3 regions of the Pseudomonas sp. 1121_17 genome follow, and region 3 is predicted to be linked to each of the others. Evidence: riboswitches for the same ligand, from Rfam matches in the RefSeq annotation. Region 3 holds a riboswitch; each other region holds the start of a gene.

Region 1 (10,040 bases), on a different contig from region 3:
ACCGGCAAAGTGGCGCATGTCGCGGCGCTCACCGATCGCCCGGTAGACCGCGGCGCGTTCGGCATCGGAGAAGGCATGCTCGCTCATGGTCGCAACAGCGCCGCCGCCGCGTGTGGGTCGGAGGGGAAATAGAAGTGCACGTAAGAAGCCGTCAGCCGGCCCAGGCGGTACACCGCCTCGTTGCCGCGGCCGCCGTTGGGGCTGAGGCCACGGGCGATTGGCTCCAGCTCGCTGGTGGTCAACGAGTGGTGATAGGTGTGTCCGCGCAGGGTGCCTTCGGGCAGTTCCACCGCTTGCAGGGCCAGTGCTGCCAGGCGCTTCTGCATCACCGCCTCGCCAGTCAACAAACCAACCAGCGCGGCGCGTTCACCGGCAACATCGGTCAGGTTTTCAAGCAGGTAGAGCATGCCGCCGCACTCGGCCAAAAGCGGCTTGCCAACATTATGGTGAGCGCGAATCGCGTCCAGCATCGGCGTATTGGCGGCCAGCGCATGATGGTGCAATTCGGGGTAGCCGCCTGGCAGATAGAGGCTGTCGACCTGCGGCAGCTCGCTGTCGTGCAGCGGCGAGAAAAACTCCAGCTGAGCCCCCATGGCCCGCAGCAAGTCGAGGTTGGCGCCATAGATGAAGGCAAATGCTTCGTCTTGCGCCACACCGATGCGCACCCCGGCCAACGAGGGCAACGGTGCTGGCAAAGCGGGGCCATCGAAGCTCACCGCTGGCGGCAGCGCTGCATCGCAGCTGCCAGCCAGGGCCTCGGCGGCGGCGTCGAGGCGCTGGTCAAGGTCGTTCAGTTCGCTGGCTTGCACCAGGCCCAGGTGGCGACTCGGCAGCTCGATGCCGCGCTCGCGCGACAGCCCGCCGTACCAGCGCAGGCCTTCGGTCAGGCTGCCTTCAAGTAGTTGCGCGTGGCGCAGGCTGCCAACCCGATTGGCCAGCACCCCGGCGAACGGCAAATCGGCCTGGTAGCGTGCCAGGCCCAGGGCCAGCGCACCAAAGGTCTGGGCCATGGCGGTACCGTCGATCACCGCCAGCACCGGAACGCCGAAATGGCGCGCCAGATCAGCGCTGGACGGAGTGCCATCGAACAAGCCCATGACCCCTTCGATGAGGATCAGGTCGGCCTCGCCGGCAGCTTCCCAGAGCAGTCGCCGGCTCTCTTGCGCGCCAATCATCCACAGATCGAGCTGGTACACCGGTGCGCCGCTGGCCCGCTCCAGAATCATCGGGTCGAGAAAGTCCGGACCGCACTTGAACACCCGCACCTTGCGCCCGAGGTTGCGGTGCAAGCGCGCCAGGGCTGCGGTCACGGTGGTCTTGCCCTGCCCGGAAGCGGGCGCTGCGATCAGCACCGCCGGGCACCGGCGCGGGTCACTCATAGTTCCACGCCCTTCTGGGCGCGGATACCGGCCTGGAAGGCGTGCTTGAGCATGCCCATCTCGGTAACGGTGTCGGCCAGTTCGACCATTTCCGGTTTGGCGCCGCGGCCGGTGACGATCACGTGCTGCATTGGTGGACGAGCCTGAATGTCACTGAGCACCTGGTCCAGATCGAGGTAACCATGCTTGAGGGCGATGTTCAGCTCATCCAGCACAACGAAATGAATCGACGGGTCCTGCAGCATTTGCCGCGATACCGCCCAGGCGGCTTCTGCCGCGGCGATGTCGCGCTGGCGGTCCTGGGTTTCCCAGGTAAAGCCCTCGCCCATCACGTGGTAGCGCACCTGCTCGGGGAAACGGCGGAAGAACAGCTCCTCGCCGGTGCTGTTGCGGCCCTTGATGAACTGCACCACGCCGCACTGCATGTCATGGCCCAGCGCGCGGGCGAGCATGCCGAAAGCCGAGCTGCTTTTGCCCTTGCCATTACCGGTCAGCACCAGCAGCAGGCCGCATTGATTGGGAGAGTTGGCGATACGCTCGTCGATGATCGCCTTTTTGCGCTGCATGCGCGCCAGGTGACGTTCGTCGCGTTCGGGGTTGTCGCTCATAAGGTTCTCCGCAAGTGCCTGCGCGCGCACCGGGCGGCGACAGATCGAAAGGCAGGCAAACGGAGAACGCGCAGGCGCCGTGGCGCAAACCACAGTGAACTGTGCATCACCCTCCGTGATGCCGTTGGCAGTAACAGGCCGGTCTCCGGGCTCGTGAGCGCTACGTACGCGGCTCACCTACCGTTGCGGGGGCAGCGCCGGACTGGTACCGGCTTCCCAGTTTCACCCCGCCAGACCGCCGTCCGCAGGGCACCTGAAACACGCCGCGAAGGTTAGAGGGTTGCACCGGGAGCGTCAATGAAACAAGGCCGGTTTGGCCTGGATCAATGGCCGATTCGACAGTACAGCGCAGACTGCTAGCATTGACATCATATCGCCATCACTGTAGCTGACCGCGATAATCACAATAAGGAGTGCGCAGCATGCAAGGTCTGATCATCAACAACCCGCGCCTGGAGTTTTTGCGTCCTGCCCTGGAGCGCTGGGTCGACTGCATCGATCGCTTCGCCGAACTCAACCATGCCAGCGACGCGCCGTACTGGCATGGTGCAGCGGCCAACGTCGGCCTGCTGGCTGCCGCCGCCTGGCAAGCCGAGCTGGTCGCCCTGACCCAGTTTGCCAGCAGCAAGCAACGCGAAGAAGGCGAGCGCGAAGGCCGTTGTGACCTGACCATCAGCACCGCCGAGGAGTCGATCCACACGCACGCCAGCCAGCGCTGGCCGCGCATTGCCCGGCTCGACCTGACCGCCGCCCTGCAAGAAACCACCAGCGCCGCCAAGCCGATTGCCTATGCCAGCCAGCTCAAAGCCGGGGCGCTGTTCGTCAGCCCGTGGAAAGCCGGCCAGCACGCCAGCCCGGAAGAACTCCAGGACCTGGTCGATGACCTGCAAAAGCACACCGCCTGCGCCGTTGCCTGGTACTTCCCGTACGCCTATCGCAAGCTGCACAACGAGCTCGGCCAGTATTTCCCAGGTGTTGCATTGCTGTTCAAGCAAGCGTGAAGCACCCCTGCGCCGCGCCGGGTTGAACCTCGCCCGGCGGCTATGGTTCTGTATGCCATAGCCCTTGTCGAGAGCCCGCCCATGAACAGAATGCGCAGTGCCGTTGTGCTCGCCTTGCTCGCAGGCCTCGGCGGCTGCGGCGAGACCGCCAGCCTCAGGGTCAACGATGGCATCGGCCCCACACCGCAGTTACCGGCGCCAAACAAAACCCTGTTGCCAACCGTCAACGTCGCGCCAGCGGTCGGCTGGCCGCAGGGTGGCAAACCGGTTGCAGCGGCCGGCACTCAGGTTGCGCTATTTGCCGACCACCTCGACCATCCGCGCTGGCTGTATGTGCTGCCCAATGGCGACGTGCTGGTCGCCGAAACCAACGCACCGGCCAAGCCGGACGACAGCAAAGGCCTGCGCGGCTGGTTCATGAAACGAGCCATGTCCTTGGCCGGTGCAGGCGTCCCCACCGCCAACCGCATCACCCTGCTGCGCGACCGCGACCATGACGGCGTTGCCGAAACCCGCAGCCGCTTTATCGAAGGGCTCAACTCGCCCTTCGGCATGGTGTTGGTAGGCAAGGACCTGTACATCGCCGATACCGACAAGCTGCTGCGCTTCGATTACGTGACCGACGCGTTGCAGATCGACGGGCGCGGGCAGAAGGTCATCGACCTGCCGGGTGGCACCCTCAATCACCACTGGACCAAGAACGTGATTGCCAGCCCCGACGGGCGCAAGCTGTACGTCACGGTAGGCTCCAACAGCAACGTGGCAGAGAACGGCATGCAGCAAGAGCAAGGCCGCGCGGCGATCTGGGAAGTGGACCGCGCCACCGGCAGCCACCGCATCTTCGCCTCCGGGCTGCGCAACCCGAATGGATTGGCCTGGCAGCCGCAATCCGGGGCGCTATGGACGGCAGTCAACGAGCGCGACGAGATCGGCAGCGACCTGGTCCCGGACTACATCACCTCGGTCAAGGATGGCGGTTTCTACGGCTGGCCGTACAGCTACTACGGGCAGCACGTAGACGTGCGGGTGCAACCACAAGACCCAGCCAAAGTCGCCCAGGCGCTGGTACCGGATTACGCCGTGGGGCCACATACCGCTTCGCTTGGCCTGGCCTTCATCGAGCCGGGTTTATTGCCCGCACCGTTTGGCCGTGGCGCGCTGATTGGTCAACACGGCTCGTGGAACCGCAAGCCACACAGTGGTTACAAAGTGATCTTTGTGCCGTTCGATGCGAATGGCAAGCCGGCAGGCCAGGCAATAGACCTGCTGAGCAGTTTCTTGAATGAACAGGGTGAGGCAATGGGCCGGCCGGTTGGCGTGGTCAGCGATCAGAGCGAAGGCGTGCTGGTGGCTGATGATGTGGGCAACGTAATCTGGCGAGTGAGCGCAGCGAAGTAACTGAAAAAGCCACTCAGCCACTGCTTTTGACTCTCGCCCTTGATCTGCGCCAGCGCAGCGAGGCGTGCTCTTGACCTTGATCTGCTTTTGATCTTGATCCATCGGCGACTCAGGAGGCCGAGCGCAGGTCTTGCGAAGGGAGGTGCCGGCCATGGATGGCCGGCAAGCGCTGCGGCCCAGGATGGGCCGTACAGCGCGGTCCTCCCGGGAGCAAGGCCGGAGCGAGGGAACCCCGCAGCGCAGCGGAGGGGCCGGATGTGGAGCCAAGCATTTTTTTGGTTACTTTTTTGGGGCGTTTGCCAAAAAAGTGACTCGCCGTAAGGGCGAAAGGGGCCCACAAGACCACCACAGAGAATGGATAAGCACGCAGCACCAGTGAACGACCAGAGATCACCGGTGCCGCGTAGGTCGCTAATTCAGGGATTCTGCGCCAAATGCCCAGCCGGCAATATCCGCTTGGCCTGCAAATACGCCTTGGCCCAATAGCTATTACTCAGATAATCCAACCGCACAGTCCCGCCAGTCCGCGGCGCATGAACAAACCGCCCTTCCCCGACATAGATCCCGGCATGGCTAACCTGCGAGCCGCCCCCGGTAGCAAAGAACACCAAATCCCCCGACTGCAGCGAATTGACATCAATGCTAGGCGCCCGCATCACAATCATCTCGCGAGTCGACCGCGGCAAGCTGATACCAGCAGCATCCCGGTACACATAGCCAATCAGCCCACTGCAATCAAAGCCCGAATCCGGCGTATTGCCGCCCCAGCGATAAGGCGTGCCAACCAACCCGATAGCCCGGAACAACACATCCGCCGCAACCGGCGAAGAGCTGGGTTGTTGATTGAAGGTGATTTGTGGCTGAACCACAGGCGCCGGTGCCGGAGCACGGCTGGAGCAGGCAGCGAGCATCGCCACCAGCGAAAGAAATGCGAAGCGCGCCACTGTCACCATGGCTGAAACTTCCTGTAAGAGGCCGATCGACCGCAGTCGAAAAGAGTTGAGAAATTAGATTAGACGCTTTCTGTAAATGCGCACGGCGGCGAGCTTTTTAAGCATCGCCGCCGTGCGAATATAGCAACTGGCTATCAGTTACGCGAGATCATCGTTGGCGCCATGGCCAGGGCGCGTTTGGCCTCGATAAAGGTCTTGCTCCAGTAGCGATCCTGGAGATTATCGATGCGCACACCACCGCTGCGACGGCTGCTCGAGTGGATGAACTGATTGTCACCCAGGTAAATGCCGGCATGGCTTACCCGACCGCGACCGTTAGTGCTGAAGAACAGCAGGTCGCCTGGCTTGAGCTTGTTGCGGGCTACTTTGGGTGCGTCGACACTGATCATTTCGCGGGTCGAGCGTGGCAGGTTCATGCCAGCCTCTTCGCGGAACAAATAACCGATGAAACCGCTGCAATCGAAACCGGACTTCTCCGAAGTGCCGCCAAAGCGATAGCGGGTGCCGATCAAGGCCATGCCGCGCTCCAGAATGCTGTCGGCAAGGACAGGCAACTGGTAAGGCTTGCTGCTGGAGAATGCCTCGAGGTCATCCTCGGTAGCTATTGGCTCTTCGCCGAAGACCGAAGAAGCAGAAGGTTTGATCAGGTCCGCAGACTGTGCGGCAACCTGTGGGTGATCCTGGGGCTCGGAAACCGGGCCATGCGCCGCGCAGCCAAAAAGCAGGGTCACAAGTGCGAGTGGCACGAGGGGTGCGAAGTGCTTGAGCATGTGCACGACCGTGTCTTTAGTTCTAAAGGAGGCTGCGACTATGCCTTCTATCAAGGTTATTTGCAAATTTTATCGAAAAAAATGTGACTTTTCCGTTTTTCCGCTGTAGCCCGCTGGTTTCAGGGCTTTACCAGCCCAGAGTTTCTTTCAGAAAAGGGATGGTCAGCTTGCGCTGAGCCTGCAGCGAGGCCTGATCAAGCCGCTCAAGCAGATCAAACAACGCACTCATGCTGCGCGCGCCGCGGGTGAGGATGAAATGGCCGACCTCGTCGGTCAGGTGCAAACCGCGGCGCGAGGCACGCAGTTGCAGGGCGCGCAGCTTGTCTTCATCGGACAGCCCGCGCATCTGGAAGATCAGCGCCAGGGTCAGGCGCGACTTGAGGTCGGCAAGCTTGATCGGCAATTCGCGCGGCGAACTGGATGCGGCCAGCAGCAAGCGTCGGCCGCTGTCGCGCAGGCGGTTGAACAGATGGAACATGGCCTCTTCCCAGTCGGCTTTACCAGCGATCACATGCAGATCGTCGATGCACACCAGCTCGTACTGTTCGAGGTGATCGAGCAGCTCGATACCGCGATCGAGCAACTGCGCCAGGGGCAGGTAGACCGCCAGCTCTCCGCGCTGCTGGAAACGCTGGGTGGCAGCCTGCAACAGGTGGGTGCGACCCACACCCTGCTTGCCCCATAGATAGATGAGGCTCTCGGTCCAGCCGGCGTCGGCTTCGCACAAGCGCTCGACATAGCCCAGTGCTGCGGCATTGGCGCCCGGATAGTAGTTGATGAAGGTGGCGTCATCTCGCAGACGCACACCCAGGGGCAACTGGATCGGTTTCATGCTGGGCTGACGGTCACGAGGACCACGGGGCCTTGGAGGAAAGTCTGCAAAGTCTATACCTGCAGCGCGGGCGGCACAATCAGCGCCGGCGAGAGGGCAAGTAAAATCAAGGGCTTGCACCGAAGCGGGGGCTGCACTCGCAGCCCCCTCCCCCGCGTTAAAGCTGAGGGTCTTCTTCGCCGCCGTACAGGTCCGACTCCTTGTACATCTCGTGGGCATGGCGCAGCAGCACCATGATCACCGCGGCTACCGGCAAGGCCAGCAGGACACCAGTGAAGCCAAACAGCTCACCGCCGGCGAGGATCGCAAAGATCACCGCCACCGGGTGCAGGCCAATCCGGTCGCCTACCAGCAGCGGAGTCAGCACCATGCCTTCAAGCGCTTGGCCGATCATGAACACAGCAACGATACCCAGCATCGGATAGAGGTCACCGCCGAACTGGAACAGCCCGGCAATCAGCGCCGCGCCAATGCCGATGATGAAGCCCATATAAGGCACGATTGCAGCAAGGCCGGCCAGCAGGCCGATCAACAAGCCAAGCTCGAGGCCGACCAGCATCAGGCCACTGGCATAGATCACCCCCAGCGCCAGCATCACCAGCAACTGCCCACGAACAAATGCACCAAGCACTTCGTGGCATTCGCCTGCCAGCTCGACGATCTGCTCTTCGCGCTGACGCGGCAGCAGGCTGCGCAGCTTGGCCATCATCAGGTCCCAGTCACGCAGCAGGTAAAAGCCCACTACCGGGATCAGCACCAGATTGGCCAGCCAGGCCAGCAGGGCCAGGCTCGACGCCGTGGCCTGACTCAGTACCGCACTGACAATGTCGGTGGTCTGGCCCATATGCTCGCTGATGGCGGCCTTGATCTTGTCAAACTTCCAGAAACCATCGGCCAGCCCCAAGCGGGTTTGCACCCACGGCAGCGCCACATGCTGCAGCCAGTCGAGCATCTGCGGCGTCAGCTCGTACAGGCGTACCAGCTGCTTGGCCAGCATCGGGATCAGCACTAGCAGCAAGGCCATGAAGATCAGCGTGAACAAGGCGAACACCACCACTACGCCCCAGGTGCGAGACAGACCCGCCCGCTCCAGGCGGTCGACCAACGGGTCAGCCAGATACGCCAGAAGGATGCCGACCAGAAACGGCGACAAGATGTTGTGCAGGCTATACAGCAGTACCGCCACTACCAGGGCCACGCCCAGCCATACCCAGCGACGCTGATCAGTCATCATGTTCATGTTTTCTCTTACCAGGCAAAGCGCAAGCCATCGAAAGGTTTCGCTGCCGGAGCTCGCGCAGCCCCGGCTGGTTCATTTGTAACAGGGGCTGCAGGTGCGGCGGCGGCCGGTTCGGCTGGCAGTTCACGGAGTTTGGCCAGGCCCAGCTGGGCGCGCAGTTGCTCGCGGTTGCCGCTGACCTGATAGGTCAGCTTGTCGCCATCGGCCAGTTGCAGGCGCGGACCGTAGGGTTCGAGCACGCGGCTGAGCTCGGCATAACGTTTGAGGTTCATGCCTTGTACCTGCACCAGCAGCTCGCTGCTGGCACCCGGTCGAGTGACATAGCGCGGCGCCAGACGAGTACTCACCGCCAGCATCACCGCGTCGGCCAAGGCAGCCTGATCAGCGCCTTCGGCATCGCCTTGCTCACGTTGGTCACCCAGCCACAGCTGCCATTTGCCCTGCCACTTGCCGTCGGCTTCATGAGCGTGGACGGCCAACAGCGCATCGGCAGCGTAACGCTCGGAAGCTTCGCGCAGCGCGTTCGGATCCTTGCCTTCCAGCTGCTTGGCATTGGCGATCAGTTGCTCCTGCAGGTCGGCCAGCGGCAAGCGCAGCGGCAGGCCGCGATGTTGCGCAGCGCGGCGTAGCGGCTCAGCGGCGCTCTGGCCATCGCCGACCAGGCTGCTGCCGTCGACGCTGTCGTTCAACCACCAGCTGAGGATCGACGGCCGATTGCTGCCCCACAAGGCCAGGCCAGCCTGACGCAAGGCACGCTCGGTACTGCCTGCGTCGAACTCGACCAGCACGCTCTCGGGCGGGCCGGCCTCGTTGCCGACCTGATTGATGATCTGTTGCGGGTCCTTGCGCAGCGCGGCCAGGGCTGGCGACTGCGGCGCCTTCGGATCGCCGGTCAGACGCAGGATCAACGTGTCGAGCGCACGTGCTGTGGCCTGGGTGCGTGCCTCGCTGCCCTGGCCGTCGACCGTTTCACGTACTTGATAAAGCCCGGCAACACTTTCGGCCTGGGCCGCACTCGCCAGCAAGGCGAGGCAACCGGCAGCCAGGTAATTGAGAAGACGCATGGAGGATTCCTGTCCAGATGAACGAGGGCGCGGAGCCTGTACCTGCTGGCGGTGACCGCAGCGCCTGTCGATCGCTCCGTCCGCCGGCAATTTTGTCCCCGCGCCATACCTATACCTTATACAGCGACCGGTCAGGCAACCAGTCGCGGCCCATGAAAGGATGTTTTTAAACATTTACCGCCCTGCCCGTCGGCCTGAGGATGGCCGCTGCCCGGCAACCCTGATAAAATCGCGCGCCTTCGCAGACCAGTGACGAACAGGCAGCCGCCGCTGCAACAGCCGGCCTTGGCCGTCGCGGTCGTTTTTCCGTATCCCTACCTCTAAAGGCCTGGATCAATGAGCAAGCAACCCTCCCTGAGCTACAAAGACGCCGGTGTAGACATCGACGCCGGCGAAGCACTGGTCGAACGCATCAAGGGCGTGGCCAAGCGCACCGCACGCCCTGAGGTCATGGGTGGCCTGGGCGGCTTTGGCGCCCTCTGCGAGATCCCGGCCGGCTACAAACAGCCGGTGCTGGTCTCCGGCACCGACGGCGTCGGCACCAAGCTGCGCCTGGCACTGAACCTGAACCGCCACGACAGCATCGGCCAGGATCTGGTCGCCATGTGCGTAAACGACCTGATCGTCTGCGGCGCTGAGCCGCTGTTCTTCCTCGACTACTACGCCACCGGCAAGCTCAACGTTGACGTTGCAGCGACCGTGGTAACCGGTATTGGCGCAGGTTGCGAGCTGGCTGGCTGCTCGCTGGTCGGTGGTGAAACCGCCGAGATGCCTGGCATGTACGAAGGCGAAGAC
Region 2 (10,040 bases), on a different contig from region 3:
ACTGCAGGCCCAGGCGCACGTCAGGCAGCACTTGCCAGCCCAGGTTGGCATCGACCACGGTGTAGCTGGGGATGCTCTGGCTATTGCCGGTGTCGGCGTAACGCGTGTCGACATAACGCAGGCCGACGCCGGCATCGACGTCCTGGCCAAAGCCTTTGCTCAGCCACAGGTTGGCACTGCGTCGCGGCACATTGGCCGGGCGTTTGCCGCTGCGGTCGGTGGCAACGCCTGCCACGCTTTCATTGAAGTCGTCGTACTTGGCCCGCAGCAGCGCGGCGTTGGCCGACAGCTGCCACTGGTTGGCCAGGGCCAATTCGAGGGTCGCCTCCAGGCCATCGGAGGTCTGCTGGCCGGCCTGTTGCGGTTGATGGCTGACAGGGTCGTCGACCAGCAGCTTTTTCTTGACGATGTGATAAGCGGCCAAGGTCCACTCGCCACCGCCATCAAGAAAGCGCTGCTTGACGCCAAGTTCGGTCTGGCGCGCTTCGGTCAGGTCGAAGTTCATCTGTGCCGAGCTGAGGCTGACCAGGTTTTCCACACCGTCTTCACTGGTCGAGTACTGGCCGTACAGCGACAGGTCCGGCGTCAGCGCATAGACCAGCCCGGCGCGCCAGTTGCCGCCGCTGAGACTGCGGTCGGTGCGGCTGCCGTCGATCAGGTTGTCGCGCTCGATGTGGTTCTGATCACGGCGAATACCGGTCACCAGCGACAGCTGCTCAGTCAACTGCGTGCGGTTTTCGGCGAACAGCGCTGCGCTGTGGGTGGTGCTGAACGAGCGCGGTTGCAGCGGCGTGGCGCTGGCGAACTGGCCGGGCGCGGGCTGCCACGGGTCAATGTAGTCGTTGCCCATATCGTTGTAGGGCCAGTTGTTGGTCAGGCGGAAACGGATCTTGTTGTATTCGGCACCCACCACGGTGGTGCTGGCCAGGCCAAACAGGCTGTGCTGGAAGGTGAAGCTCTGGCGATCACCGATCTGCTCCTGGTTGTGCTTGATCTCGAGAAAACCATTACGCAGCAGTTGGCCGACGTCTGCGTCCCAGTTGTAGTTTTCGGCGTTGCGCCAGTGGCGACGGCTCTTGATGTAATAGAGCTGGTTGCTGGCGCTGACGTTGTCGCTGATAGCCCACTCGCTGCTCAGGCGGGTCCATTCATCGTGGTAGCGCAATTCGGCGTCACGCACGTTGTAGTTCTTGTCGCGCAGGCTGTCACGGTAGTGCCCGGCGATCAGCGGTGTGCCGAAGTAGTTCATCGGCTCGGCGTCGCCGCGTTCGTGGGCGAAGGTGAAACTCAGGTCTTCGCTGGCATCGAAGCGCAGTGCCAGGCCCAGGGCCAGGTTGCGTGAGTCGCCGCGGTCGATATAGCCATTGCCTTGCTGCTGGTTGATGGTGGCGCGGTAGCTGAGGCGCTCGCTCAGGCTGCCGCCGCTGTCCAGGCCCAGTTGCTGGCGGTCCCATGAGCCGTAGCCCAGGCGCAGCTGGTTGTGGATCTCGCCTTGCACGGGCTTTTTCGGGATGACGTTGACCACCGCGCCGGTGGCGCCTTCGCCGTACAACACCGACGCCGGCCCGCGCAGCACTTCGATACGCTCGACCAGCCATGAGTCGACCGGGAAAGTCTGGGTGCCGGCACCGGTGTACAGGCGCGCGCCGTCGAACAGGGTCATCACCGAACCATGGCCGTTGAAGCCGCGTGCGCTGAGGCCAGTGCCGCCATCGCCTGGGGTGCCGATGGAGGTGATGCCCGGGGTGCGGGTGACCGCATCCTGCACGGTGAGGTTGCTGCGCTGCTGGATCTGTTCGGCGCTAAGGCTGCTGACACTGGCTGGTGTTTCGAGGGCAGTGAGGCCGAGGCGCGAGCCGGTCTCGCTGCTGCTGGTGAGGTCGGCGCTTGCGTCGCGGCGTTCGCTGATCGCGATAGAGGGCAGGGCGACGACCTTGCTCGCCGGCTCTGCGGCCACGGCTGGCGAAGCGGCGGCAATGCAGGCCGCCAGAAGAGTAAAGGTATTGGTACGGGACATGTCGTTCCACTGGTGCAGGAAGTAAGGATCCCGGTGGAAACAACGCAAAGACAAGCGGGCACGAACGCTGGGCGCACGCGCAAACCGGCCTGCGCCCGCCCACCGCGGGTTTGCCAACTGAAAGTTGCAGGCCGGTCTCCGGGCTTGCGAGGGCTGGAAACCTTCACCTTCCCGTGCACGGGCACAGTGGTGTGTCGAAGGTTTCACTCGCTTACCGTTGCGGGGGCAGCGCCGGACTAGTCATGCAGATGACGCACCGGCTTCCCGTTTCACCCTGCGCACGGCGGCGCAGGACACCTGAAACTGGCGCGCATCTGAGCATCGAAAGTGGCCTTAGTCAAACCTTGGCGCTAAGAAAAATTTGTGACGCATTAGCGGTTTGCGAGTTTTTACTGATTCTTTTTCGAACTTTTCACACTCGGTGTGCATCGAAGCGCTCGAATGTCACAGAAACACCACGTCATGGAGACCTTTACCAATGTCCACCCGTAACCTGTTGCGTCATTCCTGCCTGCTGGCCCTGATCGCTGCCCCGCTTGCTGCCAACGCTGCGCCAAGTACCGATCCGCTGTTCACTTTCGGCCTGCTCGGCAGCTACGACAAATTCAAGTTCGAAGGCGGCTCTGAATCGGAGACCGATCACCTTGGTCAAGGTGGTCTGTTCGCCAACTATGGCAACAAGATGACCGCCGAATCCGGCTTCATCTACCAGATTGGCGCGGACGCCAAGTATGGTAAGAAGAGCGACAACAAGCTCAAGGAAGCCAAGGTTGATCTGGACCTGGGCTGGCGTGCTGCGATGGATGCGCGCAACTTCCTCGACTTCACCGTGGGCGCCGGCTATGACTGGTCGCGCTTCGAGCCTGAGCTCGACGACCTGGACAACGAGCTGACCTACAAGTCGCCGTTCGCCAAGGCTGCCATCGGCTACAACCACCAGTTCGATGCCTCGACCCTGCGCGTTGAAGTCGGTGCTCGCCGTAGCATTGACGGCCGCGCCAAGCTCAAGGTCGACGATTTCGGCAGCGACACCGTGGACATGAAAGACCGCACCAACCCTTATGCCGAAGTCAGCCTGCTGATGAACCAGCAGGGCGGCATGCCGGTCTACGGCAGCGTCTACTACACCCGCACCGAGTACAAACTCGATGAAGACTCGGATGTGGCTGACAATACCAAGCTCAAGCGTGATGAGTTTGGTGTGAAGGTTGGTTTGGCGTTCTGATTTAGCGATTTGTAGTGGGGCTGCAAAGCAGCCCCAACTACTCCGACCTATAGCTACTTGCCACGCCGCCGCGACACCCGCGCTTCAATGTTCTTGCGCCCGATCAGCAGCGCAGGTTTCTCCACCACCGGCTCATCCGCCAGCCATTTGTACATCACCAGGCAATCCACCAGCCCCAGCCGGGCATGCCGGTAGGCCTTGGGCAGGCGGCCGACTTCATCGAAGCCAAGCTTGCGCCACAGCGCCACGGCCACCTCGTTACTCGCAACCACCGAATTGAACTGCAACGCCAGAAACCCTTCCTGGCGGGCAAGCTTCTGTGAGTGCTCGCACATCAGCCTGGCCACGCCACGCCCGCGTGCAGCCGGGCAGACCATATAGCCACAATTGCCCACATGGGCGCCGGGTCCGGCGGCATTGGCTTTGAGGTAATACGAGCCAAGCAGCTCGCCGTCCTGCTCCGCCACCAGTGTATGCAGCGGTGCCTCCAGCCACAGCTGGCGCGCCTGCTCGAAGCTGATCTGCGGGTCGAAGGCGTAGGTTTCGCGGGCCTGGACGATGTTTTGCATAGTGGGCCAGAAGCCGTCGAAGTCGGCGGCGGTCATGGGGCGGATATGGATCATGGCGGTACCTGCACGGGCTGAGCCGGCAAGTCTGGTGGTGCAGGCGCCGCCGCGCAAGTGCGGCGACGCCGACAGGCTTACTCGTCGGCTTGGCCCAGCGCATCCAGAGCTCGGGTCGAATAGACCAGCGCAGCTCCAGCGTTCATCGCCACGGCGACACCGAGCGCCTCGGCGATCTGCTCGCGGGTCGCGCCCTGCTTGAGGGCTTCCTTGGAGTGCACGGCAATGCAGCCGTCGCAGCGGGTGGTGACGGCAACCGCCAGCGAGATCAATTCGCGGGTCTTGGCATCCAGGTGGTTGGTCTTGGCCCCGGCGCCGCTGGCGGTCACGTAGCCCGCGACGGTGTCCGGTGAGAGTTGCTTGAGGTCGCCGATGCCAGCCATCAGCTGCTTACGGTAGGCGTCCCAGTCCATCATGCTCATTGTCTTCACCTTGTAGGGTTGCGGCAGGAGCTTTCAGGCTAGTCGAGTGGAGAGGGTTAGCGAGCGGGATAATAGTCGAAAGCGTGTTGCACTTAGGTAGCAAGCATTCAGCGCCGCCGGCATGACGGCGCCTTGCCAGGCTGTCTCAGATGTAGATGAACACCAGCACCAGGGCCGCTACCACCAGCCACTTTTCCAGGTAATAGCGCATGCGGTTGCGTTTTTTCAGCGCCTTGCCACGCTCGCGGATTTTGTAGATGCGGGTGAACAGGCGGTTGATCGCGCCAGTCTTGTCATTAGCGTTGTTGGGCGCTGCAGCCGCGGCCATCACCTTGCGGCTGAACCAGCGGTTGAAGGCGGTAGCCCAGTGGTACTTGAGCGGCCGCTCGACATCGCAAAAGAGGATGATGCGGTTGTGCTCGGTGGTGTTGGCGGCGTAGTGGATGTAGGTTTCGTCGAAAATCACCGCCTCGCCGTCGCGCCACGAGTACTTTTCGCCATCGACATCGATATAGCAGCCATCGTCGTTCGGCGTGTCCAGGCCTAGGTGATAACGATAGGAGCCGGCATACGGGTCACGGTGGCGAACCAGCTTGGCGCCTGGGGGCAGGGTGGCGAACATGGCAGCCTTGACCGTACCGATGCCTTGCAGCAGCTCGGTGGTGCGCGGGCACAGTGTTGTCGCCGACGGGTGGGTCTCGCCATACCACTTCAGGTAAAAGCGCTTCCAGCCGGTCTTGAAGAACGAATTGAAGCCAACGTCGTCATGGTTGTCGGACTTTTTGATTTCGCCAACGTGCAGCAGCTGCTGGGCTTCAGCGCGAATTTCCTGCCAGTTGTCCTTGAGCGGTTGCAGCTCTGGGAAGGCATCGACCGGCAGGTAGGGTTTGGCCGGCAGCCTGGAAAACAGATAGAGGAAGCTGTTGATCGGCGCAAGGAAACTCGAGTGGTCCCCCAGCTGGCGCGTCAGCTTGTGACGCACATGGCCACGCAGATGCACATAGGCAATCGAGAGGACGAAGATCAGTACGAAAGCAATTTTCATCGACAAACACTTGTAGAGAATGGCCATGAGCCATGGCTAGATCGCGTCAGCATAAACAAACCGAGTACGACTTTGTACTTATTGTTACATTTGATCGACGGTACTTTGGTGGCATTGCCTACGTGTCGCGCAAACGTTTCCGCTAGGGTTTTCGGCTCATCTGCGATCCGTCAGGCCGGTACACTCGACTGATCCGTTCATTAATCCGGAGCGAACATGGCCAAGGAAACGCGCCCCAGCGGCAGCCCGTTCAAGCGACTGTTTTTTGCCCTTCCAGTCAGTGATGACCAGCGCCGCAGCGTCGCCCAGTGGCGTCGTGAACTTGAGTTGCGCAGCGGCAAGCCAGTGCCCGCGGACAACTTCCATCTGACTCTGCTGTTTCTCGGAGATGTCGACAGTGCGCAGTTACCCGCTCTGTGCGCTGCGGTCGACCAGATCAAACGCCCGGCCGCGCCGTTACGCGTGTTGCTCGATCAATTGCAGGTGTGGCCACGGGCCGAAGCGCTGGTGTTGCAGGCAAGTGATGCGCCGCCCGCCCTGCGCCAGTTGGTGTATGCCCTGGAACAGGCCGCGCTGGGCCTGGGCATCGCCCGCAGCAGCCGTGAGTACCGCGCGCACCTGACCCTGGCACGGGACTTTCAGGGGCAGGTGCCGGAGGCCAGCGTGCCGGCTGATTTTTACCTCAGTGCGCGGCACTTCACCTTGTACGAGTCACGCAAGGGCCGCTATTTGCCGTTGGCGCAGTGGCCGCTGAAGGTCTGAGAAGCGCTTCAGAACTGCGGCGTGTACTTGACTGAGAACATCAGATTACGCGGCTCGCCATAGTTGTTGCTGCCGTTGAGCTGGTTGAAGCCGGCGACCCAGTATTTCTTGTCGAACAGGTTGTTGGCGTTCAGCGCAAGATTCACTTCTGGGTTCAGCTGATACGCCACCCGCGCGCTCCATACCGTGTAGCCGGGCACCTCGTAGCTGCGCTCGTAACCCAGGGTGTGGCTCTGGCTGGTGAAGCCCATGCCGGTGCTCCAGCGCTGGCCGTCGACCGGCAGCTGGTAATCGGCCCACGTACGCAACATGTGCTTGGGCGTCCACTGGCTGAAAGTGCGGCCTTCGTTTTCCGGGTCATCAAGAAACGTGGTGGTGTTGTAGGTGTAGCCGGCGAACAGCTGCAGGCCGCTGACCAGTTCGCCGCTGATCTCGGCTTCGACGCCCTGGCTGCGGACCTTGCCGGAGGCCATCGAGCAGTACCAGCCATCACATTCCTGGCCCGATGCGATATCGGTAACCGCGCGGTTTTCCTGGTCATAACGGAAGATCGCCAGCGAGGTGTTGACCCGGCCATCGAGCAACTCGCCCTTGAGGCCGGTCTCGTAGTTGCTGCCAACGATCGGCTTGAGTGGGGCATTGCCCAGGGCACGTTCGGTCTGCGGCACGAACACATCGGTATAGCTGGCGTACCACGACCATTGCTCTGTGAGGTCATAGATGAAGCCGGCATACGGGGTGACCTCACCGGACTCGGTCATACGGCTGGTGGGGTAGCGCCTGCCCGGATCGGTCGGGTTGTTGAAGTCGATCGAGTCCCAGCTGTAGTCGAACCAGCTGACGCGGGTGCCTGCAATCAGCGTCAGGTCCTGCACCGGCTTGACGCGCCAGACGCCGTACAGGCCCTTTTGCCGAACGTCGTAGCTGGCTTGGTTATGGCGACCAAAAGGACCGGCCAGCAGGCTGTCGCGGCTCGGTTCCGGGCGGTCATGATCGATGTCGAAGATGTTGCCGCTGCCGGCGTTGAATTTGCGCCAGTAGGCGTCATCCGAGGTCAGCTTGGCATAGTTGCCGCCGACGGTGATTTCGTGCGCCACCGAGCCGGTATCGAAGTGGCCGACCACGTTCATATCCAGCCCCAGCTTGCTGGAGTGGAAGTCAGTGATCCAGTCGGCGTAGCTGACGCCATCGCCGTTGGCCTCCAGGCCTTCGCCGGACGTCTGCACGCGCTGATGGGTAGAGGTGTTGGTTTCGTCCATGCGCACGGCGGCAGTCTTGAATGTCCAGTCGTCGTTGAAGCGGTGCTCGAGGTCCAGGTAGTAGGTGGTGACGTCGGTTTCGGCGCGGCTCCAGCGTGCGCCGGTGAAGGTCGAGCGGGGTAGATCGACCGGCTTGCCGCTGGCGTAACGCGGGATACCGCGCAGCATCGGGCGTGACTGTTCACGGCTGTAGCTGATACCTGCGCCAACCGTGGTAGCGTCGTTCAGGTCGATGTCCAGCGCGCCATACAGCGAGTGGGTTTTGCTCCATTGATAGTCGATGAAGCTGTCGCTCTGGTCTTCATCCAGCACCATCCGCCCGCGCACCTTGCCATCGCTGGTCAACGGCCCGCCGGCATCCAGTTGCAGGCCGTAATGGTCCCAGGAGCCGGCCTTGCCGGTGATGGCCACGGTCGGCGCCGCCTGGCCGCGCTTGCGCACCAGGTTGATCGCACCACCCGGGCTGCCGGTGCCTTGCAGCAACCCAGAGGAGCCGCGCAGCACTTCAACGCGATCGAAGAACACCAGATCCTGGGTCGCCCAGTTGCCCAGCGAGTAGTTGTTGCGCTGGATCGGTACGCCGTCGTACTGCCAGTCATCGATCTGGAAACCGCGCGAAGTCACTACCATGCCCGGGCCGATACCCTGCGCGCCGACGATGCCGGTGGTGTGATTGAGCGCGTCCTTGAGGTCGGTGATGCCCTGGTCGTCCAACTGCTTGCGGGTGATCACCGTGACCGACTGGGGGATCTCTCGCAGGGTATGGGTACCTTTGCCCAAGGTGACTGCGCGCGCGGCATAGGAGCCGCTGCCTTCGCTGGTGGCGTCGAGGTAGTTGTCATTGATACTGGTCGCGCCCAGCTCCAGCGCGTCGCCGCCGACACTGGCCGGGGCCACGCTGAAATGGCCGCTGCCGGCCACCCGCAGTTGCAGGCCGCTGCCGCTCAGGGCGGTCTGCATGGCCTGTTCGGCGCTCATCTGGCCGACCACTGCTGGCGCCTGCTTGCCGCGCACCAGGTCTGGCTCCAGCGCAATAATGCTGCCGCTCTGGCTGGCGATGCGGTTGAGGGTGGCGGCCAGGCTTGCGGCCGGCAGATTGAAGGTCAAGGTCTGCGCCTGAGCCAGGGCACTCAAGCTGCTCAGAGCGAGGACCAGGGGCAGGGCGCGGGGCCAGGTGTTGTGCACGGTGTTCTCCCGTTGAAAAGTGGCTGTCAGGAGATAGGTGCGACGAGAAATGAAAACCGGACACGGCTGCGAATGATTTTTAAAGATATTCTCACTATGCTGGCATTGGCCCGATCAGTGTCAGCCACGGTGCGTAGTGCTCGACCTTTATAGGCAAAGCTTCGGCGAGGGCGGCCAAGGCCTGTTGCGGCTGGTCCAGCGGGAACACACCCTGCACGCGCAGGCCGCGCACTGCCGGGGCCAGGCGAATGTAACCACGCTGGTAAGGGCGCAGCGCCTCGACCACGGCGTGCAGTGGCTCATCGAGGACCTCCAGCTTGCCGCAGACCCAGGCGGCGCGCTGCAGCTGCTCACCATTGAGTAGCTGAATGCCGTCAGCGCCAAGCAGCGCGGCCTGACCTTGCTGCAGCACTTGCTCCTGTCCATTCGGCAGGCTGGCGCGCACGCTGTGCTGCAGCACGGTAACCCGTGTTGTGGCTGGTTCCTGGCCGACCAGAAAACGCGTGCCCAGGGCCTGGATCTGACCTTGCGCGGCGCGCACCCGCAGCGGCCGCAGTGGGTCTTTGGCAACGTCGATCAACAGCTCGCCGTGACGCAGCACCACCAGCCGTTGCTCGCGATCAAAGCGCAGGTCAACCGCGCTGGCGCTGTTCATGCTGAGACGGCTGCCGTCTTCGAGGGTGAAGGTGCGGCGCTGGCCGCTAGCGGTGTGCAGATCAGCCATCCAGTCCTGCGCCGCGTCGCTGCGCCAGCCGGCCCACAGACCGCCACCCAGCAACCCAAGCCCGGCGAGACTGCGCAGCACCTCACGGCGTGTGCGCGTCGGTTGCAGCAGCAGTTGGCGGGCCTCACTGGCTTGCCCGGGCACGCGCTGATCCAGTGCTCTCAGCGCTGCGCACGGCCGGCCCAGGCGTTGCTGTAACAGATCCCAGGCGTGTTGATGGCGCGGGTCTTGCGCCAGCCACTGGTCGATCCGGCGCAGCAGCGCTGGGTCCGGGCTAGCGGCATTGAGCTCGACCATCCAGTCGATGGCTTGCTCGATCACGTTGTCCAGGCTGCGCGCACTCATGGCTGCAGCTCGCTCAGGTAGCACTGGCGCAGCGCCTGCTTCATGTAGCGGCTGACGGTGCGTTCGGATAGCTGCAATTTGGCCGCGATGTCGACGTAGCTCATGCCGTCGAGCTGACTGTAAAGGAATGTGCTCTTGATGATCGCGGGGAGGCCATCGAGCGCCTGGTCGATAGTCACCAGGGCCTCGATCAGCAGCAGTTGTTCTTCAACTGACGGCGCCACTTGTTCCGGCAGATGGCTCAGGCGTTCCAGGTAAGCCTGCTCAAGTTGGCGGCGGCGGTGACGATCGAAAATCAGTCGACGGGCAATCGTCGACAGGTAGGCCCGCGGCTGCAGGATGCTGTCTGGATCAACCCGCGCACCGAGCATCTGGCAAAACGCTTCGGCAGCCGTGTCTTCAGCATCTGCGCGGTTACGCAGGCGCTTGTGGA
Region 3 (10,040 bases):
GGCGGCGATGGCGCAAGGCAAACTCGGCTACGGCGGTGACGTCTTCTTCATCGATGTGCTCGCTGCCGCGCCAGGCAGCGTGAGCACGTGCAGCTCGCAGCCAGACCAGATCTGCGCGCAGGCCATCGACCCCGGCAGCAAAACAGCGTTCGGTAATCCAGGCCAGGGCCTGGTCATCCAGCGCAATCTGTTCCAGGCGCGCGCGCGCTGCCTGGCAGCGCTCGCGCAGGTCCTGCTGGGCACCGGCCCACTCGGCGCAGAAGCCTTGCGGATCGCTGTCGAAGGCCAAGCGCCGGCGGATGATCTGCTGGCGTGCCTGCGGCTCGGGCAATTCGTCCAGCGACACGTTCAGGCCGAAGCGATCAAGCAGTTGCGGGCGCAGCTCGCCCTCCTCCGGGTTCATCGTGCCGATCAAAACAAACCGCGCCGAATGACGATGGGAGATGCCGTCGCGTTCTATGCGGTTGGTGCCGCTGGCAGCAACGTCCAGCAACAAGTCAACCAGCGGATCGGGCAGCAGGTTGACTTCGTCGACATACAGTACGCCGCCATCGGCGTGGGCCAGCACTCCAGGGGAAAACTGCGCTTTGCCCTGGCCCAGCGCTGCGTCGAGGTCCAGCGTGCCGACCAGACGCTCTTCGGTCGCGCCCAGCGGCAAGGTGACAAAGGGTGGCTGCTGCTCGGCGCTGCCGAGCAGGTCTGCCAGGCCACGGGCCAGGGTGCTCTTGGCCATGCCGCGCGGGCCTTCGATCAGCACCCCGCCGATCTTTGGGTCGATTGCGGTCAGGCACAACGCCAGCTTGAGCGCCTCGGCGCCGACCACAGCGGCCAGCGGAAACTGCATCGGTTCAATCATTTCAGTGGTCTTCCTCACCTTCGAGCAACTGCTCCTCAAGGGCTTCACGGTAACTGCCGGGTTCTTCCCAGAGGCCGCGTTGCTGGGCCTCCAGCAAACGCTCGGTCAGGTCGCGCAGGGCCTCGGGGTTGTGCTCGCGCATGAATTCACGGGTCGCCGGGGCAAGCACATAGGCCTCGGCCAGCGCCTGGTAATGATGATCGTCGATCAGGTGCGTGGTAGCGTCGAAGGCGAACAGGTTGTCGACCGTCGCTGCCAGTTCGAACGCGCCTTTATAGCCGTGGCGCTTGGCGCCGTCGATCCACTTTGGGTTCAGCGCCCGCGCACGGATAACCCGGTTGAGCTCTTCCTTGAGAGTGCGGATGCGTGGTCGGTCAACCTGGCTGTGATCGCCGTGGTAACTCGCTACCGCCTCGCCGTGCAAGGTTTCGGCAGCGGCCAGCATGCCGCCCTGGAACTGGTAATAATCGTTGGAATCGAGCAGGTCGTGCTCGTGGTTGTCCTGATTCTGCAGCACTGCCTGTACCTGGCCCAGCCGCGTGGCGAACTGGGCACGGGCGGGCGTGCCCTCGTCACTGGCGCCGTAAGCGTAGCCGCCGTAGTTGAGGTAGACCTGCGCCAGGTCCTTGCGGTCCTGCCACAGGCGGCCGTCGATGGCGTTCTGCACCCCGGCTCCATAGGCACCGGGCTTGGCGCCGAACACCCGCCAACCAGCCTGGCGCGCAGCCTGCTCGGCTTCGACGCCTTGCTCGATCAGGGCCTGACGCTCAGCCCGCACGCGGGCCGCCAGCGGGTTGAGGTGATCTGGCTCGTCCAGTGCTGCGACTGCCTGCACGGCGGCGTCGAACAGGCGGATCAGGTTACCGAACGCATCACGGAAGAAGCCTGATACACGCAGGGTGACGTCGACCCGTGGCCGGTCGAGCAAACTCACCGGCAGGATCTCGAAGTCGTCGACGCGCTGGCTACCGGTGGCCCACACCGGGCGTACGCCCATCAAGGCCATGGCTTGGGCAATGTCGTCGCCACCGGTACGCATGGTCGCGGTGCCCCAGACCGAAAGGCCGAGTTGGCGTAAATGATCGCCATGGTCTTGCAGGTGCCGCTCAAGAATCAGGTTGGCCGAGGCGAAGCCCAGTCGCCACGCAGTGGTGGTGGGTAAGTTGCGCACATCGACGGTGTAGAAATTGCGCCCAGTTGGCAGCACATCAAGCCGGCCGCGGCTCGGCGCGCCACTGGGGCCTGCCGCGACGAAGCGCCCAGCCAGTGCCGCGAGCAGGCCCTCGAGCTCGGCGCCGCCACAGCTGTCGAGGTTTGGCGCGACAACCGAGAGCAGCTCTTCAAGTACCTGTGCCACGCCGTGCCATTGTTCTTCGGTGGGCAGCTTCAGGCTGCCGGCCAGCGTTTGTTCAATCAACGTCAATGCCAGTTGTTCAAGGCGCTCGCGCGTATCACCGTGGGTGCGCCAGGCCGCGTCGTCCAGCGCCTGCAACATGGCCGGCCGTGGCCCTTGCCAAGGCTGACCGAGGTCGCAGTCGAGCGGATCGAAGCCGAGCTCGAAGGCTTTGCCCAGAGCACGAATCAGGCTGGCGTTGCCGCCTTTGCCGTCACCGCGCTCGACCCGCAGCAATGCCAGCAGCGTATCGCTGCGCAGGCGGCCTTGCGGCGATTGGCCGAACACGTGCAAACCATCGCGAATCTGCGACTCTTTCAAATCGCACAAGTAGGTATCCAGGCGCGGCAGCCACACGGCAGCATCATCCAGCTGACCTTCAAGCTGCAGCTCTCGGTCGATATGGTTGGCCTTGACCAGCGCCAGAATGTCGCGCTGCAGCTCTTGCGCACGGCGCGGATCAAGCAGCTGGGCTTCGTAGTATTCGTCGGCCAGCTGTTCGAGATCACGCAGCGGGCCGTAGCTCTCGGCGCGGGTCAGCGGCGGCATCAGGTGGTCGATGATCACCGCCTGGGTGCGGCGTTTGGCCTGGGCGCCCTCGCCCGGGTCGTTGACGATAAACGGGTAGATATTCGGCATCGGCCCCAGCAGCGCGTCGGGCCAGCACTGCGCCGACAGACCGACGCCCTTGCCTGGCAACCACTCGAGGTTGCCATGCTTGCCGACATGAATGACGGCGTCCGCTGCATAAGCGTGGCGCAGCCAGAAGTGAAAGGCCAGGTAGCCATGCGGCGGAACCAGATCCGGGTCGTGGTACACCGCACTGTGGTCCACCTGATAACCGCGCGCCGGTTGGATACCGACGAAGGTCTGCCCAAAGCGCAGGCCCGCGACCATCATGCGGCCGCTGCGGCACATCGGGTCCGTTTCAGGGGCGCCCCAACGGGCTAGCACGGCCGCCTGGTTTTCTGCCGGCAACCGAGCGAACGCGGCCTGGTAGTCGGCCAGGCTCAGGCTCTGCGCGCACGGGCGCTGATCGAGATTGTCGAGGTCGTTGGTCACGCCGCCGAGCAAGTGCTGGATCAGCGCGGTGCCGGTGGCCGGCAGCTCGTCCAGCGGATAACCCGCAGCGCGCATCGCCTCAAGGATGTTCAAGGCCGCACCCGGCGTGTCCAGGCCGACACCGTTACCAATCCGGCCATCACGGGTCGGGTAGTTGGCGAGGATCAGCGCGACACGCTTTTGCTCATTCGGCAAGCGCGCCAGCGCGACCCAGCGACGGCCCAGCTCGGCGACGAAGTCCATGCGTTCCGGGTGGGCGCGATAGCACACCACATCAGCCTGGCTGCGTTCACTGCGCCAGGCCAGGTCCTTGAAGCTGACCGGCCGGGTGATGATCCGCCCGTCCAGCTCCGGCAACACGATGTGCATGGCCAGATCGCGGCCGCCGAGGCCCTGCTCGCTGGTTTCCCAGCCCAATTGATTGTCCTGCGCGCAGATCGCCTGCAACACCGGTACATCCCGGCGCAGGGGCCGCGCGTTGGGGCGCTCGGGGTTGGACAAGGCAAAGCCAGTGGTGTTGATCACCACCTCGGCCTCGGCCTCATCCATCCACGCTTCAACCTGATCGAGACAGGCCCGCTCTTTAAGGCTGGCTACAGCGATCGGCAACGGGTTGAGCCCCGCCAACTGCAGACGCTGACAGAACACGTCGATAAACGCGGTGTTGGCCGCCTGCAGGTGCGAGCGGTAGAACAGCAGCGGCGCCACCGGCAGCGCAGGGTCCCAGTCGGCATACCAGTCCGGCAACTGCGCACTGGCCTTGGCTGGGTGGTAGACCACAGTACGGGCCAGCGCTTGCGGCTCCTGCCAGGCATAGTCGCGCTGGAACCACAGGTTGCCCACGCAGTTGAACAGATTCAGCGCGTTGGCCTTGCCGCCCTGGCGCAGGTAGTGCCACAAGCGCTCGGCCTGGTCGCTGCTGACCGTGCTCAAACCGGTGAGCTCGGGGTCAGGCCGATCATCGCCCGGAACCATGATCACCTGAACCCCGCGCGCCGCCAGCTCGACCAACTGCTCGATGCCGTAGCGCCAGTAGCCAACGCCGCCGTGCAGTGATATCAGGATCAACTTTGCATGGCGCAGCACCTGGTCGACATACAGGTCGACCGAGGCATGATTTTGCACCTGCATGGGATTGGCCAGGCGCACGCTGGGGTAGTCGCCAGGCAGCTGCTCCGCGGTTTCGGCCAGCAGCGCCAGGTGCGAGTCACCACTGCACAGAATGACCAGTTCGGCGGCAGTCTGGCCGAGGTCGGCAATACTGTCGTCTGGGACAAAACCACCGGGCTGGGTGCGCAACAGGTGCATGGATCAGGCTTCCAGAGCCTGACGCAGACGGGCTTCGAGCTGACTGGCGTCAAGCTCCTGGCCAATCAGTACCAGGCGCGTGATGCGCGCCTCGTCAGCGCCCCAGGCCCGGTCGAAATGCTTGTCGAAGCGGGTGCCTACGCCCTGGATCAGCAGGCGCATCGGCTTGCCCGGGATGGCTGCAAAGCCTTTCACGCGCAGGATGCCAAACTCCACTACCAACTGGTTGAGGGCCGTCAGCAGCAAGCGCTCATCGGCCTCTGGCAAATCCAGCGAGATCGAGTCGAAGGCATCATGGTCGTGATCGTCATGATCATCGTCGTCATGGTGGCTGTCATGATGAGTTCGGCGCCCATCAATGTGCGCTTCCGATTCGGCACCCAGGCCCAGCAGCACATCCAGCGGCAGGCGGCCGCTGCTGGCTTCGATGACCTTGACCGCCGGCGGCAGCTCTTCGCAGACTTCGGCGCGAACCTTGGCCAGGCCTTCGGCGTCGATCAGGTCAGCCTTGTTCAGCACCACCAGGTCAGCGCTGGCCAGCTGGTCGGCAAACAGTTCGTGCAGCGGCGACTCATGATCCAGGTTCGGGTCGAGCTTGCGCTGGGCATCGACCTGGTCAGGGAACGCTGCGAAGGTGCCGGCAGCCACTGCCGGGCTGTCGACCACGGTGATCACCGCATCGACCGTGCAGGCGTTGCGGATTTCTGGCCACTGGAAGGCTTGCACCAGCGGTTTGGGCAAGGCCAGGCCGCTGGTTTCGATCAGAATGTGGTCCAGATCGCCGCGACGTGCCACCAGTTCACGCATGACCGGGAAGAACTCTTCCTGCACGGTGCAGCACAGGCAGCCGTTGGCCAGCTCGAAGACACGCCCGTAGGCTTCTTCTTCGGTACAGCCGATGGTGCATTGTTTAAGGATTTCGCCGTCGATACCGAGTTCGCCGAACTCGTTGACGATCACCGCGATGCGCCTACCCTGGGCGTTGTCGAGCATGTGCCGCAGCAACGTGGTTTTGCCCGAGCCGAGGAAGCCGGTGACGATGGTGACGGGGAGTTTGGCCAGTGTTTTCATGGATGCGTGCCCTTGGCAGAATGGCGCGGGCATGCAGGACGAGCGCCGCAGGCTGTCACAGCCGGGCTTGTTCGCCTCCGGATCACCCCGCCCGGATTAAAGTCGAAATCGTCTCGAGGCAGGTCTCCTGGCTTGCACCGCACCGGCGCCGGGCCGGTTAGATGACGCCTTCCCGCGCAAGGCGCAGTGGCTGTGTCGATCCTGATCAGTGCTTACAGTTGCGGGGGCAGCCGCGGCTTGACCGCGTTCCCGTCTTAGCTCCGGCCACGCCGGAGAACCTCGAAGCAGACAAGGCTACGCACCCCGGCGGCAAGCTGCAAGCGGCTTTAGGGGCTGTCATCTGCCTTATATAGGCGGCTGAATGCACACTGGCGTGCAACTTGTCACTTGCAGCGCGCCGCTGCGGCATGGTTTGCTAGCGCCTTGCGTTCAGGTGCCCCCTATGGGGTGAAACGGGAAACCGGTGCGTCGCTGGCCTCAATAGAGAGCCCGACTACTCCGGTGCTGCCCCCGCAACGGTAAGCGAGCGAAGTGTCTTGACCACTGTGCCAGGCTGTAGGGCATGGGAAGGTGACGCTTTTCAAGGAGCCCTGCTCCTCCTCGTGAGCCCGGAGACCGGCCTGCGTAGTCGAATATCAACACCCCGCGGTGGGCGGGCGCTGTCGCATTGCCCTGGGCCATCCGCGCCCGGGGCCGGTGCGCCTGCCCCCTGCCTATAACAAGCAGAGGATTGCGTCATGCCCATCACCAGTGCCAAACACAGCATCGCCACCCCCGTCAGCCTCAGTCAACGCCTGGTCATCGCCGTCGGCGCCAGCCTGGTTGGCCTGTGCCTGGTGTACTTCGCCGGTTTCTCGCACATCGAAGCGGTGCACAACGCAGCCCACGATACGCGCCACAGCGCTGCCTTCCCCTGCCACTGAGTAGACTCGCATGATCACGCGCATTGCCCGTACTGCAGGGTTCAGCGGCCTGCTCGCCGCCCTGCTGCTGACCCTGCTGCAAAGCTTCTGGATCAGCCCGTTGATCCTCGAAGCGGAAACCTTCGAGAGCCCAGCGCCGGCTGGCCAGCACGAGCATGATGACAGCGCCGTTGCTGCCCACGAGCACAGCGCCGAAGCCTGGGCGCCTGAAGACGGCTGGCAGCGCGTGCTGGCCACCACCGGCGGCAACCTGGTGGTTGCGGTCGGCTTTGCCCTGATGCTGGCAGCGCTGTACAGCCTGCGCGAACCCAACCGGGTCGCCACCGGAGCGCTGTGGGGCCTGGCCGGTTTTGCCGTGTTCTGCCTGGCGCCAACCCTGGGCTTGCCGGCCGAGCTGCCGGGCACGGCGGCAGCCAACCTTGGCCAACGTCAGACCTGGTGGATCGGCACTGCGGCCGCAACTGCGGTCGGCCTGGGCCTGATTGTGTTTGCCCAGCATTGGCTGCTGAAGGTAGTCGGCGTACTGCTGTTGGCGCTGCCACACGTGATCGGCGCGCCGCAGCCGAGCGTGCATGAAAGTCTTGCGCCTGAGGCCCTGGCAACCCAGTTCAAAATCGCCTCGTGGCTGACCAATGCCGCCTTCTGGATTGCCTTGGGCTTGCTCAGTGCGTGGTTGTTCCGCCGTTCGCGGCAGGCTTGATGTCTGAGCCGCGACCCGCCGTGTATGTCGGCGTTGGCTGCCGCAAGGGCTGCCCCGCCGACCTGCTTGAGGCCCTGCTGCTACAAAGTCTTGCCAGCCTTGGCTTAACCCTGCATGCAGTGCAGGGCATCGCCAGTATCGAGCTGAAAGTCAGCGAGGCTGGCCTGCATCAACTGGCCGATCGCCTGCAACTGGCGCTGGAGTTTTTTCCCGCAGAGCAGTTGCAGCGTTTTGCCCCCCAGCTCAGCCAGCACTCCGCTACAGCCTTCGCCCACAGCGGCTGCTGGGGCGTAGCCGAAAGCACCGCCCTGGCCTTTGCCGCGCATGCTCACGGCAGCGCGCGGCTGGTGCTCACCCGGCAAACGTTGGCGGGCGCTACCCTCGCCCTCGCCAGTGCTGGATAATCGCCTCCATCTTATTTGCAAGGATTTGCCATGACGGTCTACTTCATCGGCGCCGGCCCGGGCGATCCGGAACTGATCACGGTCAAAGGCCAGCGCCTGATCCGGCACTGCCCGGTGATCATCTACGCGGGCTCGCTGGTCCCCGCCGCAGTGCTCGAGGGTCACAGCGCCGAAACTGTCATCAACAGCGCCGAACTGCACCTTGAGCAGATCATCGACGCCATGCACAGCGCGCATGCGTTAGGCCAAGATGTGGCGCGGGTGCACAGCGGTGACCCGAGCCTGTATGGCGCCATCGGCGAGCAGATCCGTCACTTGCGCGAGCTGGGCATCGACTACCAGATCATCCCTGGGGTAACGGCAACGGCGGCCAGCGCCGCACTGCTGGGTTGTGAACTGACCCTGCCGGGCATCGCCCAAACGGTCATCCTCACCCGTTACGGCGACAGCTCGCCGATGCCCGCCGGCGAACAACTCGGCGATCTGGCCCGGCATGGCAGCACCCTGGCGATTCACCTCGGCGTCAAGCACCTGCCACGGATCGTTGCAGAGCTGCTGCCACATTACGGTGCTGACTGCCCGGTTGCGGTCATCCATCGCGCCACCTGGCCTGATCAGGACTGGGTCAGAGGCACGCTGGCGGACATCGTCGAACTGATCAGTACACGGGATTTTCGGCGAACTGCGCTGATCCTGGTCGGTCACGTCCTGGGGGATACACCGTTCGCCGAATCAGCCCTGTATCGCGCCGGCCACGCTCACCTGTATCGCCCCGGCAACGGCTGATTGCCAGCGCCGCCAGCGCAGAGCAGACTCGACCAACCTTGTTGCTATCGGAACCACGCCCATGCTGGAACTACGCCCCAACTGTGAATGCTGCGCCGTCGAACTGCCCGGCGACAGCCCGGATGCAATGATCTGCTCGTTCGAATGCACGTATTGCCGTAGCTGTGCCGAACAACGTCTGCACGGACGCTGCCCGAACTGCGCTGGTCAGCTGCAAAGCCGGCCGACCCGCGTTGGTAACGCACTGAGCAACAACCCCGCCTCCACTAAGCGCGTCATCAAAGACCACGCGCCCTGCCCCTGATTCCTACCGCCGGCAGGCCGGAAGGCCTGCCACATCCGGATTGTTACCGTACTTTTTTGTAGGAATTTTCCTCAGAATCACCTGGTTTGTTCATCACGCCTATACTCGGCATTACCACGGACTGAGAATCGACGTATCTTGCGCGCTGCCTGAGGTTTGCGGATCAACCCTCAGCTACGTTCCTGTGTGATTCAGGCAACGGACCCTCTTCACCACAGGAGCTAGCAATGACTACCGTGCTGCTGGTCGATGACCACCCAATCGTTCTAACGGCTGTACGCATGCTGCTTGAGCGCGAACGTTTTCGAGTCATTGGCACCGCCGAAGACGGTAAGGAAGCCGTGGAACTGGCCCGCAAACTCTCACCCCAGGTAGTGATCGTTGACATCGGCCTGCCCGAACTGGACGGCATGGAGGTGATCAAGCGCCTGCAGCTGCTGGACCCACCACCCAAGATCATGGCCCTAACCGGGCAGCCTGCCGACCTCTACGTCAGGCGCTGCCTGGACGCCGGGATTGGCGCTTTCGTCAACAAGAATGAAGACATCGAGTCGGTGGTATTCGCCCTCAAGGCACTGATCAAGGGCTACTCGACCTTTCCGCAAATGTCGGTCAACAGCAATTCGCTGGAGTCTGAAAGCGCCCGACTGGACAGCTTGTCCAACCGTGAAATGGAGGTACTGCGCAGGCTGGCTCGGGGCGAAAACAACAAGGCCATTGGCGAATCCATGAACCTTAGCGCCAAGACCATCAGCACCTACCGCGGACGCATCATGGAGAAGCTCAAGTCGGAGTCGCTGGTGGAAATGGTCGATCTGGCCAAGCGCAACAACGTCAACTGAAGCTTTACGTCATGACCGGCCTGCGCACACTGCTACTCCTGATCAGCCTTAGCGGCGTGTCTGCGGCCGTGCTCGCTGACAGTCAGCCACGGCAGTTGCTGGCACGCTCGAGCAGCGCTGCTGCTCCACTGGACCTTGCCGACGATGACCGCGAGTGGCTGGACCAGCACAAGGTGCTGGTACTCGGCAGCTCAGGGCCGGATTACCTGCCTTTTGAAATCAATATCACCCCAGCCGATCATGAAGGGCTCAATGCTGACTATGCTGGTTTGATCGGCGAGCAGTTGGGCATAGCCGTTCAAGTGCAGCGCTTTGACAGCCGCGAACAGGCCATCAAAGCCTTGCAGGACGGGCAAATCGATCTGCTGGGCAGTTCCAACGCAACCGAAGC

Evidence for each region. A riboswitch is a leader RNA that binds a small molecule or an ion and turns the genes downstream of it on or off. The one in region 3 is predicted to bind cobalamin.
Region 1: linked by a shared signal. The riboswitch ahead of cobO (cob(I)yrinic acid a,c-diamide adenosyltransferase) and the one ahead of FW789_RS05750 (CbtB domain-containing protein) in region 3 are both predicted to bind cobalamin.
Region 2: linked by a shared signal. The riboswitch ahead of FW789_RS21395 (TonB-dependent receptor) and the one ahead of FW789_RS05750 (CbtB domain-containing protein) in region 3 are both predicted to bind cobalamin.

Annotation. Positions count from the first base shown of each region.
Region 1 is NZ_VXCX01000001.1:3,915-13,954, reverse strand. Features, by position in the region: gene bluB (5,6-dimethylbenzimidazole synthase) at 1-87, opposite strand, end outside; gene FW789_RS00070 (cobyrinate a,c-diamide synthase) at 84-1,379, opposite strand; gene cobO (cob(I)yrinic acid a,c-diamide adenosyltransferase) at 1,376-1,987, opposite strand; cobalamin riboswitch at 2,107-2,259, opposite strand; gene FW789_RS00060 (hypothetical protein) at 2,410-2,988, shown strand; gene FW789_RS00055 (PQQ-dependent sugar dehydrogenase) at 3,070-4,386, shown strand; gene FW789_RS00050 (C40 family peptidase) at 4,803-5,339, opposite strand; gene FW789_RS00045 (C40 family peptidase) at 5,474-6,109, opposite strand; gene hda (DnaA regulatory inactivator Hda) at 6,237-6,941, opposite strand; gene FW789_RS00035 (AI-2E family transporter) at 7,099-8,172, opposite strand; gene FW789_RS00030 (DUF2066 domain-containing protein) at 8,190-9,245, opposite strand; gene purM (phosphoribosylformylglycinamidine cyclo-ligase) at 9,582-10,040, shown strand, end outside.
Region 2 is NZ_VXCX01000014.1:50,410-60,449, forward strand. Features, by position in the region: gene FW789_RS21395 (TonB-dependent receptor) at 1-2,017, opposite strand, end outside; cobalamin riboswitch at 2,130-2,333, opposite strand; gene FW789_RS21400 (outer membrane beta-barrel protein) at 2,496-3,242, shown strand; gene FW789_RS21405 (GNAT family N-acetyltransferase) at 3,296-3,865, opposite strand; gene FW789_RS21410 (carboxymuconolactone decarboxylase family protein) at 3,943-4,287, opposite strand; gene lpxO (lipid A hydroxylase LpxO) at 4,433-5,332, opposite strand; gene thpR (RNA 2',3'-cyclic phosphodiesterase) at 5,549-6,094, shown strand; gene FW789_RS21425 (TonB-dependent siderophore receptor) at 6,103-8,538, opposite strand; gene FW789_RS21430 (FecR family protein) at 8,633-9,607, opposite strand; gene FW789_RS21435 (sigma-70 family RNA polymerase sigma factor) at 9,604-10,040, opposite strand, start outside.
Region 3 is NZ_VXCX01000002.1:190,448-200,487, reverse strand. Features, by position in the region: gene FW789_RS05765 (ATP-binding protein) at 1-856, opposite strand, end outside; gene cobN (cobaltochelatase subunit CobN) at 858-4,619, opposite strand; gene cobW (cobalamin biosynthesis protein CobW) at 4,623-5,690, opposite strand; cobalamin riboswitch at 5,791-5,987, opposite strand; cobalamin riboswitch at 6,105-6,328, shown strand; gene FW789_RS05750 (CbtB domain-containing protein) at 6,428-6,613, shown strand; gene FW789_RS05745 (CbtA family protein) at 6,624-7,313, shown strand; gene FW789_RS05740 (cobalamin biosynthesis protein) at 7,313-7,717, shown strand; gene cobM (precorrin-4 C(11)-methyltransferase) at 7,748-8,503, shown strand; gene FW789_RS05730 (DUF1272 domain-containing protein) at 8,565-8,807, shown strand; gene FW789_RS05725 (response regulator transcription factor) at 9,035-9,649, shown strand; gene FW789_RS05720 (transporter substrate-binding domain-containing protein) at 9,661-10,040, shown strand, end outside.